Regions from separate parts of the Photobacterium swingsii genome, predicted to be linked through region 3. Evidence: riboswitches for the same ligand, from Rfam matches in the RefSeq annotation. Region 3 holds a riboswitch; each other region holds the start of a gene.

Region 1 (4,290 bases), 740 kb from region 3:
ACTGAAAAAGGTACGATTTGGTCGCTGCTTGAACCTGAAGCAAATGCAGGAATGACATTAACGGAAAGCTATGCCATGTGGCCTGGTGCCGCTGTATCGGGTTGGTATTTCTCTCACCCTGAATCGCGTTATTTTGCCGTTGCACAAATTCAGCAAGATCAAGTAGAAGATTATGCACAACGTAAAGGTTGGACGCTTGAAGAAGCAGAGAAATGGTTAGGGCCAAATCTTTAAGTTAGATATTAAGCAATAAAAAAGAAAGGCACTCTTGGAGTGCCTTTCTTTTTTTATCGATTATTGAGGCTTAATGTTTTTCGAATAATTGCTGGTGGAGCTGTTGCACGATAGGCTTTGCATTGTCTTGATCGATTAAGAAGCAGAGGTTGTGGGGGCTCGCACCATAGCACACCATACGAAGCTGATATTTTTCGAGAGAGCCGAATACTTGGCTCACAGAACCTTGAGTATGGCTCATTTGATTACCAATCAATGCGACTAGGCAGAGACCTTGCTCGACTTCGACTCTGCACCATTCACTCAGAGCTTCAATCGCCGCTTGTGGTAGAGTCGGTGCACCACCTGCGGTATCGGTTTGATCCAGTGTTAGTGAAACGCTGACTTCTGATGTGGTAATTAAATCGACCGAAATTTTATGCTCAGCCAAAATGCGAAATACTTCAGCGAGAAAACCATAAGCGTGGAACATATTCAGACTCGTGAGTGTCACCATGGTTTGGTTGCAGCGTAGTGCTAGCGCTCGAAAAAGCGGGGCATCGCTAACGGTTTGTCGAATCCAGGTTCCCCCTTCCTCTGGTGCTTTTGAAGAGCCAACAAAGACTGGAATTTGTTGGCGTATCGCAGGAACTAAGGTTGAGGGGTGAAGAATTTTTGCACCGAAATTTGCCATTTCAGAGGCTTCGCTAAAGCTGATTTCTTTTATGGGTTGCGCCTTGGCGGCAATGCGTGGATCTGTGGTGTACATGCCTGGGACATCGGTCCAAATTTCTAACGTCGTTGCATTGATTGCTTCAGCCATTAATGCTGCACTGTAATCACTGCCGCCACGGCCTAGGGTTGTGGTGTGGTTGTTTTCGTCTGACCCAATAAAGCCTTGGCTGACGATAACATGATGCTGTAATTGGCTGCGAAGATGATCGTTACTGAGCTGGCGAATTGCTGTTGGGTTGGGAATGGCTTTGCCATATTGGCTATCGGTACGCATGACTTTGCGAATATCAAATCGAATCGCATCAATACCTTGCTCTTGAAGGATTTGTGTAAATAAATGGGTAGAGAGCAATTCACCATTTGCCACTAATTGGTCGGTAATTGCTGCACTGGGGTGATCAATGGCTTGCTCTGAAAGTATCGCGATATTGTCTAATAGAGCTTGGATAGCTGCAGCTGGGGCTTCTGGTGATTGAAGTTGCTCAAGCACGGATTGGTGTGTCTCGTGTAGGGTTTGGAGGCGTTGCTGACGTAGTGTGTTATCAGCAATGCCTTGGGATAACTCTACCAGTAAGTTGGTGACCCCAGAGCAGGCACTTATCAATACTAAGCGTGTTGCGGGGCTATTTGCCACAATCTGGGCACTACGTTGCATTGCGTTGTAGTCGGCAGCACTGGTACCACCAAACTTGGCAACGGTGAGTGCTAAAGGTGGTGTTGATGATAAAATCGGGCTCAAAACATGTCTCCTAAAAACAGCGTAAATATAGGAATCGAATGAAATAAGCGGGAGGTGCTGCTAGTAAGAAAGCAGTATCAAACGGCAAGCGGATAGAAATCACGATAACCAGAAGCTCCCCATATTGCACCTTTCTTGATTCCATTCAAAAGGTGAAATATGACAGCCAGAAGGATTCAACCTTCAAGGCCGATATGTCCGATCCCCTGCTCGGACGTATCTCGGCGTTACTCCCCCTCTTGGTTTGGCATTGGGGTGGGGCCCCGCCAAACAAATACCTGGGTAACGCTCCTCTTCTGTTTTTACCTGCTGGTAATATCAGCAGGGTGAACAAAAACTGAATAGCTATTGAATAGGATTTGTTATGATGTTGTCAACACATCCTTGATTGATTATGCAAAAAAATTGAAATAACTTGTTGGAGCCAGTTTCAGTGGGAGCGAATCACTCTTATGAGTGAACGAATGGCTGGTATTGGTATCTGCTTTTAATATAAGTGTTTCAATGAAAGATAAACATCGACCTACTTTATTCTGATATATAACTAAACATAAGCATCAGAGACCGTCTAAGGAGAATGACAATGACAATAGGAAGCTTCTATCCACCCCAACGTACTCTCATGGGACCAGGCCCTTCAGATATTTACCCGCAAGTGTTGCAGGCGCTAAGTCGTCCGACCGTTGGCCACTTAGATCCGACGTTTATCGGGATGATGGATGAACTTAAGCAGTTATTGCAGTACGCATTTCAAACTAAAAATAGTTTTACTATTGCGGTTTCTGCGCCGGGTAGTGCGGGTATGGAAGCGTGTTTTGTTAACTTAGTCGAACCGGGTGATAAAGTTATCGTCTGTCGCAATGGCGTATTTGGCGAGCGAATGCGTGAAAATGTACTGCGTTGTGGCGGTGAAGCTGTTGTGATTGATAATGCTTGGGGTGAGCCTGTTGACCCGAATTTGGTCGAGCAAGCATTAATTCAACACCCCGATGCTAAAATTGTTGCGTTTGTACATGCTGAAACTTCGACTGGTGCGCTGAGCGATGCGGAGGCGATTGCCAAGTTAGCGCGACAACATGATTGCTTAACCATAGTCGATGCAGTGACATCACTGGGTGGCGTTCCTCTGCTGGTGGACGAGTGGCAACTTGATGCAGTTTATTCGGGCAGTCAGAAGTGTTTATCGTGTGTGCCTGGTTTATCACCACTGACATTCTCTCAACGTGCTATCGATAGAATAGAGGCGCGCACGACACCGGTTCAAAGTTGGTTCCTTGATCAAAGTTTGGTGCTTGGCTATTGGAGCGGTGAGGGTAAGCGTAGCTATCACCATACCGCGCCAGTGAATAGCCTTTATGCTTTACATGAAGCGTTAGTGCTATTGCAACAAGAAGGGCTAGAGAACGCATGGCAGCGTCATCAAGATGCGCACCTCGCTTTGCGTGAAGGGCTTGAGCAGCTAGGGATCACTTTTGTTGTTGCTGAGGAGCATCGCTTACCACAGCTAAATGCGGTCTATATTCCTGAAGGCGTCAATGATGCTGAGGTGAGAAATACCTTGTTGACTCGGTATAACCTCGAAATCGGTGCAGGGCTAGGGGCGTTAGCAGGTAAAGCGTGGCGTATTGGTTTGATGGGTTATGCGGCAAGAAATGAGAACGTTGCCTTATGCCTTAAAGCATTAGAAAGTACCTTGAAATAATCAAGTACAACTTAGATTTAAAAATGGCGACCACTATGGTCGCCATTTTTATAGGGGAAATCACCGAGAAAGGTTGAATGTGATTATTCGGTGGCTGGCGTTGCTGATGATGTTGCAGCCGACTGCTTACTCAAAGGTTGAACGGCGAGTGCATCACTAAAATCACCATTAGGAAATAAAAACTCAGCCTCTTGTAGAATTTGCTCGGCATGGTTGTCATCGCCTAATAAGCGATAAGACACAATCAAATTGCCATACAGTTGTTCTCGTGGCCATGTTTTTGCTTTTACTGTTGCCCAACGAATGTACTCTTCGATTAATTCCGGCTTATTCAATGTTTGCGCTAATTCTAATTGAGGTTGGTGCAGTGCCCATTCATAGCGATGCTTCCATGCCCATGGATTATTGACCTTCATTAAATAATCAATATTTAGCGGTAACGTTGTCTCAAATTTTGTCAGCATGCGGCCTGAATAGAGCGTCGTGATCATATAACTACTCACGAGTAGCGGCAGTAATAGGGCTGCAACCTTAATCCCTAATACGTAACTCAGAGGCTTTTTACTGTATTTCGCTGTGAGGTTATCTACCCAATAAATCAGGATGATAAAGATCGCCCAATGCACGAGTGAGTGATAAAACGGATACTCTAGCTGTGTGTGTAATGTGATGGGAAAAAACAAGGCGACAAGTGCCAGTTGCGTGCCTTCGCGTGCTTTACGTATTTTAAATACAACAGCGGCAGCGGCAAGCAGTAAGGCAATTAGTGGGACTATGCCTCCTTCAGCAGCCCAAAACGTTAGTTCATTGTGCGGGTGATCCAGTGCGGGCAATCCTGCAGGTTGTGACGGATCCGCTTGATGCCAACGTGCAGTCTGGGTGAGATAAGACACTTCAAACG
Region 2 (4,290 bases), 400 kb from region 3:
TGGCGTTATCAGTGGTGTAAACAGTAATGATGAAGAAGGCGAAGGTGGTAGCTACATGACCTACTTTATCGTGTCTTCTATCATGGAAGTACTGTTTGGCTTCTTAGCAAGTATCTTGACCATGTGGTATAGCCGTCATCGCGAATTTAAAGCGGATGCAGGTTCTGCCCACCTTGTTGGTAAGCAGAAGATGATTTCAGCGTTAGAGCGTCTGAAAATGAGCCAAGAGCCACAGCTTGAAGGTTCGATGATGGCGTTTGGTATTAACGGCAAGAAGTCACTGTCTGAGCTATTTATGACACACCCACCGTTAGAGAAACGTATCGATGCTCTACGTCGTGGTGAGCACCTTTAATCGTTAATTGTTATAACTTTCTATGTGAAAGTCCGATGACCCGTACTAGCAGTAGGTTAGCATAAAAATCAAAATGCCAGTCAGTTTTGCTGACTGGCATTTTTTATAGGTGAAGTCGGCTACCTTGGGGCCAAGGTAGTCTAGGTGCTATGGGCGCCTAGGCGCGGTGAATAGTGTTATTACTTTGCTTTCCCTACGGCTGGGTCAGCGAGCATGTGTGGGTGTTCGCGGGCGAGCTAACCTCAATCGTCAAATCGACGGATATTGAAATCAAGCAATACTGGTATAGGGCGAGACTGAAATAGCATGTTGTAGTGCGTGATAGCGATTGGAGGAAAGTGAGGTATGCAGAAGCTGATACAGCTTGGTTGTGAAAGCAAAAAAAAGAGCAAAGCCATGATAGCTTTGCTCTTTCTTACTATTTGAAAGGGACTTAGTTAGTCACAGGCTCGGCGGCCATGGTAGGTTGAGACTTTCGTACAGCAAAGATGCAGAAGGCTAAGAACCATAAGCCACTCACGCCAACACCAATCCAAGCTGATTGTGTGTAGCCGATAGCAAGGTAGCCCAGTAGTGCACCAAATGCGACAGAGCATGCGTATGGCAGCTGTGTCATGACATGGTCCATGTGGTGACAACCTGCGCCTGTAGCAGAAAGGATACTGGTACTGGAAATAGGGGAGCTGTGGTCACCAAATACCGCACCTGCTAGTACCGCAGACAGCATTGGAAGTAGCATTGCGATGTCACTTGCTGCTGCAATATCACCTGCTAGTGGTAGCATGATACCGAACGTACCCCAGCTTGTACCTGTTGCAAACGCCATAGCACAAGATAAAACAAAAACCAGCGCAGGTAATAGCTCGATAGGTAAATTGCCATTAGCCATCGATGCTAAGTAAATACCTGTTTGCATGTCGCGTACAACCGCACCAATTGTCCATGCAAAGAATAAAATCACAATCGCAGGCATCATCGCAGAGATACCTTGTGGTGCTGCTTTCAGCCAAGTGTCCGCACTCATTTTTAGTCGTAGTGCTAAACCAATAGAAACGACTAAGCTACAAATCGCACCGTAAACTAGTGACGAGCCAACATTGGTATTTTCAAACGAACCAATAATGCTAAATACTTCACCTTTCGCACTGAGTACCTCAGCGCCAGATTGCACCATGAAAAAGACTGTCGCTGCTGTTAGCGTGAAAATAGGTAATACCATATCAATCATGCCGCCTTTGGCATCTGCTGGTATTTCTACGTCTAAGCCTGCTGGTTTGCCTTGTGATTCATCCCAAAGCTTTCCTTCTAATGCCCAAGCTTCGTGCTTACGCATTGGGCCAATGTCTAGTTTGAAGAAAATAACGCAGATCACCATTACCAAGGTAAATACCGCGTACAGATTCATTGGCATCATTTCGACAAATGCAGCGATAGGGCTTTGGTCTGTTACGTTATGCGCAACCATAATGCCGCCGACAAGCGCGATAATGTACGCCCCCCAAGATGAGATAGGCATCAGAACACAAACTGGTGCTGCAGTAGAGTCAAGCAAGTAGGCAAGTTTTGCGCGGGAGATTTGGAAGCGGTCTGTAACAGGACGACAAATCGCACCAACAGAAAGGCTGTGGAAGAAATCATCGATAAAGAAAACAAACACCATTAAACCAGTCAGCGATTTAGCACTGCGGCGATCTTTACAGCGTACCGATGCCCAATCAGCAAAGGCTTGTGTCGCGCCAGAAACACTCATTAAACTGATTAGTGCACCAAGCAGTAACATGAAAATAATCATGTTCACATTATCGCCATTCAGCGAGCCGTTACTCCAGACAATAGCTAAAACTTTATCAAATAAATAGTGGAGAGCTTCAAGCGGGGAATAATGGTTGAGCATTAATGCGCCAGCTGCGATACCGGTGCCGAGAGACAGCAAAACACGACGGGTGGATACAGCAAGGACGACCGCAATCATAGCGGGCAATACGGACCAAAGAGAGTCCGAAAAATCAAAAAGGTTCATGATCTCAGTTCACCTACAACATATAAGGTGGAGATCTACCGAAAGGACGAGTAACTAAGAAGCATAATAACGATCACTTGTTACCCCTTCTGGCAGCGCTCCATAGTAAAAACCTATGGCAGTTCTGTACCTGTTCGGCACAGACCCAGCGACTGAGATTGATAGCAACAGTCACTTCGGCGCTGGCTCCTTTCTCCGGCATCAAAGGAATCACCCTCCACTCGGATACTCTTAGGCAGCGCGCCTCTACTTTAGGGTTGGCAGACTCCATTATACCAATGAAATGCCGTGTACTGGTATTATATGTGGTTGAATATTTTAGTCATCAAATAATCCGCTTTATTCACGGTTAAATGCAATTTTTTTGATTGTGACGATAAATATATTAAATAGGTGGATGGTAATTGTTCGTTTTGTGAATGGCTCCGATACTTTTTAGCAAAAAAGTATGCGCAAAGGCGTTGCTTGATGTGCAGTAAAATGAGAGATAAAAATCGGCTGCATAATAAATATGCAGCCTGATGCATCTTGGTTTTTTGATTTAGCTGTATGCGGCTTGAAGACGAGCAACAGGCTTACAGTTTATTGGTAAGTGGAGTAGTGCAGCAACGAAAGCTAATACTACCGTTGACCACCAAATCGGCTCATATGAACCGTAGTAATCGTAAATTCGACCACCCACCCAAGCACCTAAAAAACTACCTACTTGGTGAGTAAAGAAAACTAAACCGTACAAGGTAGATAGGTAGCGAGCCCCGAAGATTTGACGAACCAAGCCAGAGGTTAATGGCACTGTGCCTAACCAGCAAAAACCAATTGCACCACCAAAGATAGCAGCGGTGTGTTCAGTAACAGGTAAGGTAACAAAGGCGGCAATGACGATGGTGCGTACAAGATACAAGGAAGTCATTACATAGCGTTTATCAAACTTATCGCCCATGACACCCCAAAAATACGAGCCGAAGATATTGAAAATACCTACATAGGCCAGTGCCATCGCAGCAATATTGCCAGGTAAACCTTTATCGGCTAGGTAGCTTGGCAAGTGGGTAGCTATAAACATGACATGGAAGCCACACACAAAGAAACCCGCATGAATTAGCCAGTAACCTCTGTGATTGAAAGCTTCAGACAATGCTTGCTTGAGTGTTTGTGAATCGTCAATCGTGTTGCTGTTACTTTTGGTACTGCTTGTTTTCATAAAGCTCGCAAATGCGATCATTAAACAACATGCCAAGGCAAAAAGTTGTAATGCGGTTTGCCAGTCAAAATGTGTCAGTAACGATTGTGCACCGGGGATCACTGCAAACATGCCAAACGAGCCTGCAGAGGTGGTTAAGCCAAAGGCTTTGGCTGTGTGTTCTGCGGGTACTACGCGTGCGATAGCACCCAGTACGATTACGTAACTCGTAGCACTTAGACCTAAGCCCACCAACATACCTATAGTGATATACAAGATGCTTGGTTCAGTGGCAATTGACGTGAGATACAAGCCCGCGCCATAGGCTACAGCACCTAACATGATAATACGTCGTGGTCCCCAGCGATCGGATGCCATGCCAACAAAAGGTTGGAACATACCAAATAGAAGGTTTTGCAGGGCAATCGCAAAGCTAAAGAATTCACGGCCGGTTTGAAATGTATCTGAGATTGGCATCATGAAGATACCGAATGACTGCCTAATCCCAAGGCTAAAAATTAATGTCCCTATTCCCATCCATACTAAAAGTGGAAAACGAAAAATGCTCATTAATGGTGCTCTATATGTGAATCCGAATTTGATTGATGACAGCCTGCATGGACAGCATGCTGTGCAAGTGCATCTAACAAAGGCTGACAATGATGAACGCCAATAAGAGTAATGATGAGCAGTAAAACCATACGGCTTAGCTGCGCAAAAAGTGATTGTGAAAAC
Region 3 (4,290 bases):
GAACATTTACTTACCCAAATTGGTATAAGATAAACGTAGCTTTGAATATTAAATAGCAAAAAGCCCGCAACTAAATGACGTCCAACGATTCGGAGTCTGTTGCGGGCTTTTTATTAAATCATGTCACCTGAAGTGATTAACGACCTAGCGCTTCTTTATAATGTCGACGACATACAGATACATAGCGATCATTACCACCAATAACCACTTGATCACCATCTGCAATTGCGCGGCCCGTTTCATCTTGGCGAATCACCATATTCGCTTTGCGTCCACAATGACAAATTGTTTTTAACTCAACTAACTTATCAGCCCAAGATAATAAATAGCGGCTACCCTCAAACAGCTCACCTCGGAAATCACTGCGCAACCCATAGCATAAAACGGGGATATGTAATTTGTCGACAACTTCAGTTAATTGATATACCTGCTCTTTACTTAAGAACTGGCATTCATCAATCAACACACAATCTGTATGCTGCCCATTGTGAATGGTTGCAATACGATCGAATAAATTATCATCGCTCGTGAAAAGTTCAGCTTCCTCTTGTAAACCAATACGCGATGTCACTTTTCCTTTGCCAAAACGATCATCAATTGCCGCAGTAAAAATAAGTGGCGTCATACCACGTTCGCGATAATTAAATGAAGATTGCAGCAATGTGGTTGATTTACCTGCATTCATTGCAGAGTAATAAAAGTACATCTGGGCCATGAGGCTTTCCTAGTCATCTGGGTGAAGAAAGTGCGGGCGAGATGCTACAGAAAATACACGAATAATTAAAGCGACACTGGCAGATAGACATAAGTTTTTACGACTTTAGCCACGGAATTGAAAATAGCTATCCATAAAAAAACCAGCACATCTGTGTACTGGTTTCTTTTATTAACAAAGCAAAATGAATCTAATGCTGTTCAATCACTTGTATTTGTTCTAATTTTTACGCATTCACCGGTGATGATAAACGACGACGCGATAACCAGCCCAATGTCGCACACACGAGAATAAATGCCAGTGTCGCAGCAAGGAAAGATACCGCTAAGGAATCTGTAAAACCAAGCACAACGAAACCAACTGCGGAGACAAGTGCAACAGACAATGAATAAGGCAGCTGTGTCGATACGTGGTCTATATGGTGGCAACGTGCACCTGTTGAAGACAAGATAGTTGTATCTGAAATTGGTGAACAGTGATCACCAAAAACAGAACCAGCAAGCACAGCGGCGAGCATAGGCAGCATTAAAGCAATGTCCGTAGCTCCAGCCAAGTCACCGGCAATAGGTAACATAATACCGAATGTCCCCCATGACGTACCGGTTGAGAATGCCATCACACCTGCAAGCGCAAATAAAATAACAGGCAGTAGCATAGGGTTCACATTACCTTGAACCAAAGTAGACAGGTATTTACCTGTTGCCATGTCACCAATGACGCTACCAATACTCCACGCAAATAAAAGAATTAAAATTGCGCCAAACATAGATTTAGCACCAATCCATAGCGTGCTCACGACATCAGAAACAGGAATACGCTGGCGAATAACAGGAATTAACGCACAAATGAAGCCAATCACACCACCGTAGCACAGCGATGCACCAACATCGGTATTTTCAAACGCACCTAAAAGGTTAAATGCTTGGCCATCAGCTGCAAGTGCTTGGTAACCCGTAAAGATTAAGAAGAAGAAGGTTGCCACAATCAATGCAACGATTGGCATCACCAAATCAGACACGCGACCATTCGCACTTTCTTCAATTTCTAGTTCATCATTGAGATCTTTTGCTTGGTTGTCGTCATCACCTTCATCAAAACCATGGCCACGACTTGCCTCTAATTCATGCTTTAGCATTGGACCAACATCAATTTGGAACCAAGACACAACAAAAACCATCAACAAAGCAAACACGGCATAAAAATTCATTGGTGCAAGTTGCATAAATGCACCTAGCGCTGAATATTCAGTCACACCGTGTGAAACTAAAATACCACCAACAATCGTAATTATGTATGCGCCCCAGCTTGATGCTGGCATCAGTACACACATAGGCGCAGCAGTGGAATCGAGAATGTACGCAAGTTTCGCACGTGAAACATAGTAACGGTCAGTCACAGGACGGGCAATCGCACCTACTGCTAGGCTATTAAAATAGTCGTCTACAAAAATGAACACGCCTAAAAATGCAGCAAGAAGCTTAGAGCCGCGTTTGGTTTTAATCCGCGTTTGTGCCCATTCAGCAAAAGCGCGAGTACCACCTGACAGGGTTAATAGTGCTGTTGTCATACCTAAGATGATAAGGAAGGCAACAATACTCATGTTCCAGCTATTTATTGCACCGTCATCGATGAATAAACCCTTAACCGTTGTACCGATGTAACTTGCTGAATGAGTGAAGGAAAAGTCCGTTAGTAATAGTGCACCTAAAGCAACACCCATACCAAGCGAAAGCAAAACGCGACGCGTTAAAATCGCTAGACCCAATGCCACCAATGGGGGCAATAATGAAATGGAGGAATTTGAAAAATCTACAATGTTCATGATCTCTACTACAACCGAATCTTGGTTGGAGATCTACTGCTGACACAAGTGTGCCATGATGAGATGCCTATATAGAGAGTAAGAAAACCCTCCGACCCCACAGTAGCGCTCCATAGTTAATGTAATTATATACTATGGCAGTGTTGCCTCTATTCGATGACAACCCCAGCAAGAAGGTTTGACAGCCCTTTCTCACTTCGGCATTGGCTCCTTTCATTTGCTATCAACGGAATCACCTCCAGCAAATTACTTATAGACAATGCGCCTCTACCCTTAAGAAGGTACAAACCATTCTACGGAATCGAATCAAAGATGCAATAAGTTAGCGTGAATTTTTTAACATAAACAGTGAATAATTTTACCATCAAGCTCAAAAAACGAACAAGCCAACAGCCTATTGAGTTACTAATAGGGCCACCTTTAGAATTCTCTCTATTATTCATTCAATTTTATAACTAGGTCACATTTACTTTAAAACAACATAAAACTAATTACTAAAAAGCGTAAAAAACCTAAAATTAATAATTATTAATAACTTTAATTAATAATTTGTTTGGCAAATTAGATATGAAGTATTACTATTGCATTTATTAACTCTTGACTGCTATTCTTATTTCAAGCCAGTTTAAATGAACAGGAAATAAAAAATGTCTGACGCATTAAAAGCACTATTAAACCTACGTAGCCTACGCGCTCTTGCTCGTGAATATACTCTAGAGCAACTTCAAGAAGGCCTAGAAAAACTTCAAACAGTCGTTTCTGAGCGTGAAGAATCTGAAGCTGAAGAAATTGCTAAAGAAAAAGAACGTACAGAGAAACTAAACCAATACCGTGAAATGCTGCTAGCAGACGGTATCGACCCAGAAGAACTATTAGGTTCTCTAGGTGGCGCTAAAGCACCAAAAGCAAAACGTGCTGCTCGCCCTGCTAAATATAAATTCGTTGACGAAAACGGCGAAGAAAAAACATGGACTGGTCAAGGTCGCACACCTTCAGCACTTAAAACTGCACTAGACCAAGGTCGCTCTCTAGAAGAATTTGAAATCTAATTTCTAATTCTTGATAAAAGCCCAGCACTGTCTGGGTTTTTTTGTACCTTTACATCAGGATTATTTCCTCTCTCTCGCTCACTCTCTCCTTGCTAATTGTCTGCGTCGTCTTGCTCAATAGAAGCGAATTAGCTCTAACTTTGCCAAAAATGCATTCTTTGCAGGTACTCAACACACGCCCAAGCTTCAATGTGACAAACAGCACGAAGAAAGTCTTTTACGATCAAAGGTTCTATTCATAGGGATAATTCGTATCATGAAGGCAGTCGAGAATAGGTATTAACATCAAAACAAATCATGCCAGAGTGAGCCATCTCACACTATTGATAAATATAACAAAAAAGCCAGAGCGCGGGCTCTGGCTTTAAAGTATATGCTCGATTTTTTTAGCGAATACGGTCAGCTAAATGACTTACAGCAAGTGCGAAATAATGCGATCTATTCCATTTAAGCAATGTCTGGTAATTATCATAAATGAGATAAGCACGGCCATGTTGATCATCTGGCTGTATCAACCATGCATCAATATCAACGTTAGGTAAGGCGCTACCATCTAACTTGCGTACACCTAAACCTTGCCATTCACTTAATGTTTTCGCTTTTTCTAATTGCACGCCTTTAAGATTTTCAGGCAAGCTAGGAATACTGACTTGTCGTCCCCAAGTATACGCATCATCCCAGCCAGATTTACTCAGGTAATTAGC

The links. Region 3 has a riboswitch for lysine ahead of OCU77_RS05270 (Na+/H+ antiporter NhaC family protein). Riboswitches for the same ligand answer to the same signal wherever they lie in the genome.
Region 1: it holds a riboswitch for lysine, as region 3 does, so the genes downstream of both, lysC (lysine-sensitive aspartokinase 3) here and OCU77_RS05270 (Na+/H+ antiporter NhaC family protein) in region 3, are expected to answer to the same signal.
Region 2: it holds a riboswitch for lysine, as region 3 does, so the genes downstream of both, OCU77_RS07015 (Na+/H+ antiporter NhaC family protein) here and OCU77_RS05270 (Na+/H+ antiporter NhaC family protein) in region 3, are expected to answer to the same signal.

The regions. Positions count from the first base shown of each region.
Region 1 is NZ_AP024852.1:338,743-343,032, forward strand. It holds gene metH (methionine synthase) at 1-234, shown strand, start outside; gene lysC (lysine-sensitive aspartokinase 3) at 305-1,603, opposite strand; lysine riboswitch at 1,792-1,991, opposite strand; gene OCU77_RS01645 (pyridoxal-phosphate-dependent aminotransferase family protein) at 2,271-3,389, shown strand; gene OCU77_RS01650 (PglL family O-oligosaccharyltransferase) at 3,473-4,290, opposite strand, start outside.
Region 2 is NZ_AP024852.1:1,477,039-1,481,328, forward strand. It holds gene htpX (protease HtpX) at 1-355, shown strand, start outside; gene OCU77_RS07015 (Na+/H+ antiporter NhaC family protein) at 789-2,375, opposite strand; lysine riboswitch at 2,461-2,632, opposite strand; gene OCU77_RS07020 (MFS transporter) at 2,917-4,125, opposite strand; gene OCU77_RS07025 (hypothetical protein) at 4,125-4,290, opposite strand, start outside.
Region 3 is NZ_AP024852.1:1,077,077-1,081,366, reverse strand. It holds gene OCU77_RS05275 (thymidine kinase) at 137-715, opposite strand; gene OCU77_RS05270 (Na+/H+ antiporter NhaC family protein) at 942-2,537, opposite strand; lysine riboswitch at 2,633-2,815, opposite strand; gene OCU77_RS05265 (H-NS family histone-like protein) at 3,185-3,586, shown strand; gene OCU77_RS05260 (lytic murein transglycosylase) at 3,973-4,290, opposite strand, start outside.